One region of the Granulosicoccus antarcticus IMCC3135 genome, then DNA from elsewhere that is predicted to be linked to it. Evidence: riboswitches for the same ligand, from Rfam matches in the RefSeq annotation. Region 1 holds a riboswitch; the other holds the start of a gene.
What was found. Region 1 has a riboswitch for thiamine pyrophosphate ahead of thiD (bifunctional hydroxymethylpyrimidine kinase/phosphomethylpyrimidine kinase). Riboswitches for the same ligand answer to the same signal wherever they lie in the genome.
Positions count from the first base shown of each region.

Region 2: another riboswitch for thiamine pyrophosphate. It lies ahead of IMCC3135_RS09635 (sodium:solute symporter family transporter); the one in region 1 lies ahead of thiD (bifunctional hydroxymethylpyrimidine kinase/phosphomethylpyrimidine kinase).

Region 1 is NZ_CP018632.1:4,524,697-4,530,180, forward strand. It holds gene IMCC3135_RS19560 (ABC transporter permease subunit) at 1-163, opposite strand, end outside; gene IMCC3135_RS19565 (ABC transporter ATP-binding protein) at 160-1,305, opposite strand; gene IMCC3135_RS19570 (polyamine ABC transporter substrate-binding protein) at 1,394-2,482, opposite strand; TPP riboswitch at 2,769-2,895, shown strand; gene thiD (bifunctional hydroxymethylpyrimidine kinase/phosphomethylpyrimidine kinase) at 2,952-3,806, shown strand; gene IMCC3135_RS19580 (ABC transporter ATP-binding protein) at 3,809-4,561, shown strand; gene IMCC3135_RS19585 (ABC transporter permease) at 4,563-5,363, shown strand; gene IMCC3135_RS19590 (ABC transporter substrate-binding protein) at 5,368-5,484, shown strand, end outside.
Region 2 is NZ_CP018632.1:2,205,614-2,211,097, reverse strand. It holds gene IMCC3135_RS09645 (LLM class flavin-dependent oxidoreductase) at 1-618, opposite strand, end outside; gene IMCC3135_RS09640 (3-oxoacyl-ACP reductase) at 645-1,418, opposite strand; TPP riboswitch at 1,466-1,561, opposite strand; TPP riboswitch at 1,642-1,751, shown strand; gene IMCC3135_RS09635 (sodium:solute symporter family transporter) at 1,848-3,287, shown strand; gene IMCC3135_RS09630 (oxidoreductase) at 3,336-5,288, opposite strand; gene IMCC3135_RS09625 (GNAT family N-acetyltransferase) at 5,467-5,484, opposite strand, start outside.

The DNA of each region.
Region 1 (5,484 bases):
AAAACAGGAACAACCACAAGAAGGGAATGGCGATAACACTGCTGCGGCCCGTCACGCCAAATGCACCCAACACGGCCGCCACGGCTCTGCCCAGAGAAGTATGCATGAGCGGCTCGAAGAGCGAGATCAAGCCATTGCCCAGAGAGGGATGCCCGAACTTCACGCTGTCAGTACCAGGCCGCTGTAGGGCTTCCAGCTCAAAAACACTTCATCATCCCAGGTGAACTGCTCCGTATCCCGATCCAGATTAGGTTGTGTGACTTGAATCATGGGCCCCGCCTTCAGTTGTATCCGGTAGATGGACAGGCTGCCCATATAAGCAACTTCGATTATCGTGCCGTAGGCAACATTGTCTTCCTGGTCAGGCTTCTGGCGCGATATTCTGATTTTTTCTGGCCGTACTGCCACCGATACGCGTGAGCCTTCACTGACGTTATTGACACCGTGATCGATGTACAGGTTACAGCCCGCTGCATCCGAACTGATTCGCACATGATCATCCGCATCTTCAATGACATTGCCATCGAACAGATTGACCGAACCGATGAAGTTGGCAACAAATCGTGATGCAGGGTGTTCATAGATCTCGTTAGGGGAACCCACTTGTTCAATGCGTCCCTTGTCCATGACACCGATGCGGCTGGAAAGCGTCATGGCTTCTTCCTGATCATGGGTCACCACCACAAAGGTGATGTCCAGCTCTTCCTGCAAGGTCATCAGTTCAAACTGCGTATTCTCCCGCAGCTTTCTGTCCAACGCACCCAGTGGCTCATCCAGCAATAACAGCTTTGGCTGCTTGATCAGTGCCCGGGCCAGTGCCACACGCTGTCGCTGCCCGCCGGACAACTGGTGCGGCTTGCGTTTCCTGAAATCGCCTAGTTTCACCATCTCCAGCATGTCAGTCACACGCTTGTTGATGTCGGCCTTGGCAACGCCCTCCTGCTTGAGGCCGAAGGCCACATTGGCTTCGATTGTCATATGCGGAAACAAGGCATAAGACTGAAACATCATGTTGACAGGTCGCTCATAAGGCGGAATACCGGCCATGTCGACGCCATCGAGCAGAATGCGCCCGCTGCTAAGCTCCTCAAATCCTGCCAGCATTCTCAGCAGAGTCGACTTGCCGCACCCCGACCCACCCAACAGACAGAACAGCTCTGATTTGTAGATATCCAGCGAGACATTGTCGACAGCCGAAAAGTTACCGAACTTCTTGGTCACGTTCTCCAGCTGTATATAGGGCTTTGCCTCCGCGTCATTCCATGGCACCTTCACCTTGCTTGCCAGCTCACCGGTATCAGCCATTGTTGATATCTCCACTTGCTCAAATTGCCCTGAACCAGGTCATTCTGGTTCAGGGTATCGCTGAATCCGGCTGGGCCAGCCGTGCTACCTACTTACCAGTCTTGATGGTGGTCCAGGCTCTGGAGAGCGCCCGGGTAAACTTTCTCTCGTCCGCCAAGTCGGCGAACAGCAAAGCCTTGACGGCTTCTGAAGGGTAGATAGCCGGATCGCTCTTCACTTCGTCAGAGACAAATTCCGTTGATGCGCTGTTGGCATTGGCATAGAAAACATAGTTGGAAACATCAGCAATGACCTGCGGTCTCATCATGTAGTTGATGAACTGATGAGCATTGTCCGGATGGGGAGCATCAGCAGGCACGGCCAGGCTGTCGAACCAGATAGCGGCACCTTCTTTGGGAATGACATACTTGATATCGACACCATTCGAAGCTTCGCTGGCGCGATCGCGGGCAATCAGCATATCGCCGTTGTATCCCATGGACACGCATATCTCACCGTTGGCAAGGTCATTGATATTCTGTGATGAATGAAAATACTTGATGAAAGGTCGTACCTTCAACATATGCTCTTCGAATAATTCGACATCCTTGACGTCGTTGCTATAAGGGTCTTTTCCCAGATAGGCCATGACAATACCGAAGACCTCGGTTGGCGCCTCCGCCACCGTCACGCCACATGACTGGAACTTCTCCGCAACCTCAGGGTTCAGGATCATGTCCCAGCTATCCACCGGCGCATCGGGCATTGCAGCGGCCACCTTGTCAACGTTGTAGGCAAAACCTGTCGTCCCCCAGGTATAAGGCACAGAATGGGCATTGTCCGGATCATGAGCGGCCATGCGTGTCAGGATCTCGGTATCCAGATTGCCGTAATTGGACAGCTTGCTGCGATCAAGCTCTGCGAAGACACCCGACATGATCTGTCGCTCCAGGAAAGGTGCTGTGGGCACGACAACATCGTAGCCACTGCTACCTGCTATCAGCTTGGATTCCAGCAGCTCATTGGAGTCATAGACATCGTAGTTGACCTTGATGCCGGTTTCTGCCTCGAAATTGGCAATGGTATCTTTGGCAATGTAATCCGACCAGTTGTAGATATTGAGAACCTTTTCCTCTTGAGCATGAGCCGTGCTGATGAGGGCGAATCCAACCATTGTTCGGACTATGTTCTTGAGCATCTTGTTTTCTCTAGATAATTGCAGATTGTTGCCACAAGTGGCAGAGACACGGAAGATGAAATACACCAGACAATCCAGGACGTCCGACAGCCTGAACTCCCCACATACCCCCACTCTACTCCCATGTGCATTGCGTGTGATTGATACCAGATATCCTCATCCTGCACAACTGTCCCCCTCATCGATAGCATCTTTATAGGCTCAGCAATGGTGCATGGCTTGCGCGCAAGCTTGCCGATAATTGCATAAGGCGTTGGCGATCAGCCAAATAGCATGTTAGTCTCTGGCCCACTTGACGGGGTGCTGGACAACCATATCGCATGGGGGTTCGGCTGAGATGCTGCAGATGTCTGCACGATCCCGCTGAACCTGATGCGGATAATGCCGACGAAGGGATCAAGCCAAGGGAATGACCATGATTCCCATGCCCCGGTCTCTTTCACACTCGGTATTAGCCGAGGAGTGAATCATGCAGACCAACAAAACCAGCTTGCCGCCCCAGAGCGCTGATACCCAGCGACAGCGAATCCCGATCGCCATGACCATTGCCGGATCGGATTCGGGCGGTGGTGCGGGCATCCAGGCAGACCTGAAGACTTTCAGCGCCCGAGGCGTTTATGGCGCCTCCACCATCACCGCGTTAACTGCCCAGAACACCTGCTCGGTCAGTGCCATTCATGAGGTGGCGCCTGAATTCGTGACGCAACAACTCGTCGCCGTCCTGTCCGATCTGAAGGTCGATGCCATCAAGATCGGCATGCTTGCCAGCATTCCCATCATTGAAGCCATCGGCGTGGTGCTCGACCAATACCCCGACATCCCCGTCGTGCTTGACCCTGTCATGGTGGCCAAGAGTGGCGATTCATTACTGCACTCAGACGCCATTGAGGCCTTGCGCGACATCCTCTTCCCGCGAGCCACCCTCATCACTCCCAACATCCCCGAAGCTGCCATGCTCTTGGGTGATGTCGAGGCCAGCAGCGAGGCGCAGATGGAAGCACAGGCAAGGGCACTGAGCCGGTTCGGCTGCTCGGCGGTTCTACTCAAGGGCGGACACCTGGCATCCTCGGACAGCACCGATCTGTTATTACAAGACGGCGCCATCCATCGCTTCTGCTACCCACGCATCCCCACCAGCAACACACATGGCACCGGCTGCACCTTGTCATCGGCCATCACTGCCGAAATAGCCAAAGGACTGCCTTTGCACACAGCCATCGCCATCGCCGAGCAATACATACACGAAGCGATTGCCTGTGCCGATCAACTGGACGTGGGGCACGGTCACGGTCCCGTACATCATTTTCATGCACTGTGGAGTTGAAGGTGACTCAGGCTCCGGCCATCGAGTTGCAGGCAGTCAGCCTGACACTGGGTGAGCATTGCATTTTTGATCGCCTGACACTCAGCATGGAATCGGCTCAATGGCACAGTATTCTGGGCCGCAGTGGCGCAGGCAAATCCTGCCTCCTGAGGCTGGTAGCAGGCTTGCAGCAGCCCGATTCGGGCTGCATTACAAGCTTTGGCAAACCGAGCGCATCCCGACAGATTGCCTATATGGCACAGGAGGACGGCCTACTACCCTGGTTGTCGAATCTGGACAATGTGCAGCTGGGAGCCCGCTTGCGTGGCGAACGCAGCCCTGCCAACCGGCAACGCGCGCAGGCACTGATTGAACAAGTCGGCCTGGCTGACTGGGCCGATGCTCTACCGGCTGTGCTCTCAGGAGGAATGCGCCAGCGCATAGCCCTGGCCCGCACCCTGTTCGAGGATCAACCTGTCGTACTGATGGACGAACCCTTCAGTCGACTGGATGCCATCACCCGAGATGAACTGCAACTACTCGCCTTCGATCTGTTATCAAAGCGCACGGTACTGCTGGTAACCCATGATCCGATTGAGGCGCTGCGCCTGTCACAGGCAGTCCACGTACTCAGTGCTGCATCGCCCTCATCCATTCACAGCATTCGCCTGTCGACAGCTGCGCCTCGCGCCATGGATGATGCCTATGTCATGCAGCACCTACCCACGGTATGGCATCACCTGCAATCGCTGAGCAGGCAAGTGGATGCCGCCTGATATGCAAAAGCTGCCAACAACACAACGCCCCGCGCTGCTGAACTTTGTCATCACCGCTGCCAGCATCCTTGTGTTCTGGCAATTGCTGGTGAGCATAACGGGCATCCCGAAATTCATGCTGCCAGCCCCCTTGGCCGTCTTCGAATCTGTCCTGACGCACGCCCAATCACTGGCCTCTCATTCATTGATCACGGGTTTCGAGATCGTTGTCGGCCTGGTGATCGGCAGCTGTCTGGGCATCATCAGTGCCATTGGCCTGACCGCATCAACCTCTGTGCGTCGCTGGGCACTGCCTCTGATGGTCATCAGTCAGTCCCTGCCCGTCTTCGCACTGGCACCGCTATTGACCCTGTGGTTTGGTTATGGCATCAGCTCGAAGATCATCATGGCCATACTCATTATCTATTTTCCCGTGGTGGCCGCAACCTTTGACGGACTCCGGCACACCCAGCCCGCCATGCTGGATCTGGCACAGACACTACGGGCTACACCATTGAGCATCATGTTCCAGATCCGGCTGCCAGCCGCCCTGCCCTCAATTGCTTCAGGCATACGTGTTGCCACCTCCATTGCTCCCATTGGCGCGGTGGTCGGCGAATGGGTTGGCTCAAGCAAAGGTCTGGGCTATCTGATGCTGCACGCCAATGGCCGTATGCAAACCGATCTGATGTTCGCCGCATTATTGTGTCTGTGCCTTATCGCACTGCTGTTGTACTTCTGCGTTAACCGGCTACTTGACCGAATCCTCTACTGGCAACGTGACTCCAGCCAGTTCCACACCGCTCAACCCCATCGAAACTGAACCCATGAAACGATTGAACCTGCTACTGGCACTGTGGCTTTTCAGTACTGCAAGTCTGGCAGACGATAAACCACTGACCGTTTTACTAGACTGGTTTGTAAATCCGGACCATGCCCAATTG
Region 2 (5,484 bases), 2.3 Mb from region 1:
TACCGGGTGTCCTTGTACCGGACGTGGCACATTCAGTGGACCATCTACCTGGAAGAACTCGCCGTGATGATTGATCGATCGTACCTTGTCCGGGTCTGCATAATGGCCCTGACGATCAAACAACAAAGCATCGTCATCCCAGGAATCCCACAACCCCAGCACGGCCTGCACAAACTCTTCAGCACGCCGATAACGTTCGGCATGATCTGGCATGCTCTCATAACCGTGGTTGCGTGCCTCCACATCAAACATGGAGGTGACTACATTCCAGCCGATACGACCACTGGAGATGTGATCCAGTGATGCCAGTAGACGAGCGGCATGGAATGGTGTGTAAAAGGTACTGGAGACGGTGCTGATAAATCCGATGTGCTGTGTTGCCCGACTCATGGCAGCGATAGCGGTGAGCGGCTCCAGATACCACCAACTGCCATCCGATACATTACCTGCGGCACCGCTGTCGGCGAAGAAGACGGCGTCCAGTTTGCCGCGTTCTGCCAATTGCGCCAGGCGCTCGTAATAGCGAATATCGCCCAATTGTTCCACTGACGACTGTGGATGTCGCCAGGCGGCTCGATGATGCCCGCACCCCATTAAAAACAGGTTCAAGTGCATCATGCGACTATTCACCCCGATGGCCCCCATCAGTTTTTAACCAGGCCGCCGTCAACCACCAGATTTTGTCCGGTCACTGAACGCGCCCAGGTCGAAGCAAAAAACAAAGTGGCATCGGCAAATTCTGCAGGTGTGGTTACCCGCCGCAGAGGCGTGCTGGCGGCAATGAAATCAAACACCTCATCGGGCGTTGCGGCAGAGGCATCGGTGGTACGCAACAGCCCCCCGGATACCATGTTTACCGTGATGTTATCGGGACCCAGATCTTGCGACAGTGTGCGCGTCAGTGACAACAATGCAGCCTTGCCAGCCGTATAATCATGGTACGGCACCACCGGATTCTGGAACAGATTGGTCCCAACATTCACAATACGGCCAAACCCCACCTCACGCATACCCGCCAGTGCAGCCTGAGTCGTGTTCAGCGCCCCTCCAACCACTCCCATGAATTGCTGATTCAGATCGTCCCAGCTCAACTGCTCAACGTTTGGGCGTGCATCACCGTTGAATGAAAATTCCGGCAGAGCATTATTGATCACGGTTGTCACCGGACGTCCGAAGTGCTGACGTGCCTGATCGAACATCGCTTGCACTGCCGCACGGTCAGTCACATCGGCCTGCACTGCCAGTGCGCGCTCTGGCGCTACGTTGACCAGCTTGTTGGCTGCTTCGGCGCTATTAAAATAATTTATGACAACTGTGGCCCCTTCACGCAGAAAAGCACGTACCAGGTGTTCACCCAAGCCACGGGCACCACCGGTAACCAGAACCAGTTGTTGGTCGAGACGGAAAGATTGTTGCATGAAAACCTCAGAAGTGAGGCAAAGGCATGAATGGGCAGACGCGGTTATGGGCCGGCTACTGACATCCCTTCGCCAGTATGAGCTGGATCAGGTTCAACGGGTTTTTTCTCAGCCCTGCAAGCAGGACACCCCGTGTCGAGCCAAGACCATAGCACAACGAATGTCGAAAAATACAAGGCCTGATAACAGCAATTGACAATCACGTTTTTATTTCCTACTCTGTGCTCACTCCTGGGGGTGCCGTAGAAAACGGCTGAGACACCGCACTTTGTGCGGTAACCCTTTGAACCTGATCCGGATAATGCCGGCGAAGGGAAGGAAATGCCTGCTCTACGCTTGGTTTCGTGCCCCTTCCTTTCTCGCTGTCATTCCAGTGACCCGCCATCTTTGGCGATAACGTTAGCGCCGGTGACGGCAAGGAAGACAACGATGTTCAGTATCTATACAGCCCTTGTCTGGCTGATTATATTCGCCGCTCTGTTCGCCATCCCCGGTCTGCTCTACGCTCGTCGCAAAAAAGACAAACTGGACGATTTTCTGGTTGCCCGAAACAGCCAGAGCAGTTCCGCAACCCTGTTGACACTGCTGGCCACCACCATGGGTACCTGGATATTGTTTGGTCCGGCTCAGGCTGCTACCTGGGGCGGTATCGGTGCCATAATCGGCTACGCACTGGGTGCTCTGGCTCCGCGCCTGATCATGATTCCTCTGGGCAGTCGCATCCGGACGCTGATGCCAGAAGGCCACACACTCACCGAGTTTGTTCTGGGCCGCTATGGCCGCGTGATGTACAGCTTTGTGCTCGCCATCATGATTTTCTATCTTTGCATCAGTCTGACTGCAGGTTTGACAGCCATTGCAAAAATGGTCTCCCTGCTCGCACCGGTACCATTATGGCTGACTGCCAGCATCGTCATGGCTGCCACCTTGCTTTACACCCTCTACGGCGGGTTGCGTGTGACCATCTTTACCGACCGTATACAGATGCTGGTTATTTTGCCATTTCTGGCATTGCTGATCGGTTTTGGCTGGCAAGCCGCCGGCGGTCTCGCACCGGCAATCCAGGGCTTGCAGGAAAAAGCGCCGCACCTGCTGAACCCGTTGGATATCAACGGCCTGAAATCCGGGCTGACGTTCTTTATTGCGGTCGTTCTGACCGGGCTCTTCTATCAAGGCACCTGGCAACGTATATTTGCCGCCCGCGATAACAAGGTCATCCGTAATGGCTTTATCCTCAGTGGTCTTTTCAGTTTTCCCATCATTTTCATCATGGGTCTGTTTGGACTGGCATTTGTAGGGCTGGACTTGCCGGGCGACGGCTCCGTAGCCCTCTTCAGCGTACTACTGAGCGATGTACCACTATGGTTTGCCATCGGCTTGCTGCCATTCGGGCTAGCGCTGATCATGAGCAGTGCCGACTCCACCATCAGTGGGCTCACTAGTATCATGGTGGTGGACCTGCACCGCCTGTTGCCGCGACTGAGAAACCATGATCTGTTGTCCTTGTCGCGCTGGCTGATCGTTCTGCTGTCGATCCCAGTGTTGTTTGTCGCCGCCCAGGGTTACAGCGTACTGTACCTGTTTCTGCTGGCAGACCTGTTGTGCTGCGCGGCCGCCTTCCCGGTATTTTTCGGCTTCTACAACGCCCGCTATCAGAGCTACAATGCTGCGATCAGCACCTTCGCAGGTCTGGTGGCCGGACTTGTGGTATTTCCATTACCGGGAGCGCCCATTACGAACCTGCTTGAGTCCTTCCTGCTGGCCTCGCTGGTACCGGTCGCCGTATCGCTTTTACTGCTGCTCCTACCTCAGGGAAAACTCTTTGACTTCTCACTTCTGGCGCAGCAAGTGCGAAAAATTGAGGGTTAGGATACCGGATGTCTGCGCAATACCCCATACAACGCACCTGTTCTCAGATTACAACGTCCATGCCGCCTTGAGACCTTCGAGCACTGCCTCCTCTGCCGTTCGCGCTGCAACACAGTCTCCGATGGCCACCAGCGCGATGTCTGCACTCTCCAGCTCATCCAGAAGCGTGCACTCCGATATTTGCCCCTGGGCAAGCACCAGGGTGTCAACATCATCAATAATGATGGGCTCTTCACTCGATGTGTGTTGCAGATAGACCGTCTGTGAATCGCACCCGAACAGCCGCGCATAGGGAATGATCTCGACCCCCAGCCGGTGCAGTCTTGCCACCGCCATATCACGGACATAACCCGGCAACAATTCGCCTGCATGCAGCCCGTTGACGGCCAGTCGAACGTGCCGCCCGCCTTCTGCCAGCAACTCGGCAATCCCCACACCAACCCAATCACAACGCCAATCGGCGATGACGACCCGTGAGCCCACATTTGCCTGCCCCTGAAGCACTTGCCAGGCATCGACAACCGGCGCATCTTCAGATATTTCTGCGCTCTGTGGCCAACGTGGTTTTGCACCAGTCGCAAGAATCACCACATCAGGACATTCAGCGTCGATCAAGGCTCTGTCTACAGAGGCTCCCCGCACCACAGTGACACCCGCCAATTCCAGTTCGCGTGACAGATTGGTCACGATGCCCCCAAATTCACTACGCCCTGGCAATAGCTGCGCAAGCAGTGCCTGCCCACCCAGCCTGGATGAGGCCTCATATAATGTCACTGCATGACCACGCTGTGCTGCCACGGCTGCCGCCTTCATACCACCGGGTCCGCCACCCACCACCATGACCTTCTTGCGCACACGGGCTGGCAACAAGGTGCCATAGTGACGCTCTCGTCCCGATTCTGGATATTGGATACAGGAGATGGGGTAGCCTTTGTGAAAGTGCCCAATGCAAGCCTGGTTACAGCCGATACAGGCACGAATATCATCCGATCGATCGGTCTGCGCCTTGACAGGCATCTGCGGGTCGCAGATCAATGCTCGTGTCATGCCACACATGTCCGCCTGGCCCGATGCAATTATCGCCTCAGCTTCTTGTGGCTGATTGATCCGTCCCGCCACCATGACAGGAATGCTGACGCGCTGCTTCACAGCCTCTGCAAATGGCGCAAGATAGGCATTGGCCACTGCCATGGGTGGCACGATATGCGTGGCCCCTCCCAGTGAGGCCGAGGTACCTGCAATCACGTTGACGTAATCCAGCTCCTCGGCAAGCTTGACGATCACATCAAGCGAAGTTTCTTCTGTCAGCCCATCCGGATCCTTCTCGTCACCCGATATACGCATACCCACCACAAAGTCTGGTCCGGTTGCACTGCGCACAGCCGCTATCACCTCACGCAAAAAACGCAGGCGCCTATCGACTGCCCCTCCATACTCATCATCACGTCGGTTAACGTTCGGGTTAAGAAATTGAGCTGGCAGATACCCATGACTGGCAACGATCTCGACGCCATCCACGCCCGCCTTTCGAACTCGCGCAGCTGTCGCACCATAACCTGCAACAATATCGGCAATCATGATCCGTGACAGAGCACGTGGTATGACATGGAACCGCTCACTGGGTGAGACCGAGGGTGCATAGGCAACCGGTGCCGAACCATCAAGCGATTCCATGATCTCGCGCCCCGGATGGAACAGCTGTACAAACAGCTTGGTACCGTGTGCATGCACCGTATCAGCCAGTCTTCTAAAACCCGGAATACAGCCATCGTCCACCCCCATCAAGCTGTGCGAGGTATAGCGGGCAGTCTCGTGCACCCCGGTGACCTGGCTGACGATTAATCCCACCCCGCCCTTCGCTCGGGCCTCGTGATAGGCAAGCAATGCATCGTTGACCGTGCCATCAGTGGGCAGCGTCGTATCATGGCCTGTCGAGAGTATGCGATTACGGATCTCAAGCGTACCGATGGTGATTGGCGAGAACAGATTTGGAAAATTCATAATGGCGTCATAACCGGCTATTGCCCTGCATAAGCCATCATGCCATGCCTGCTCACCACCTTGCGTTTATGCCACACAAACACTCGTGATAATCGTGACTGACGTATTCTGGAACTGTGTGAATCCAGATCTTTGAATGAGAGTCTTTGAAGTCCAGTCAGGCCCAATAAGATACCTGTCACACCGCCGCCACATC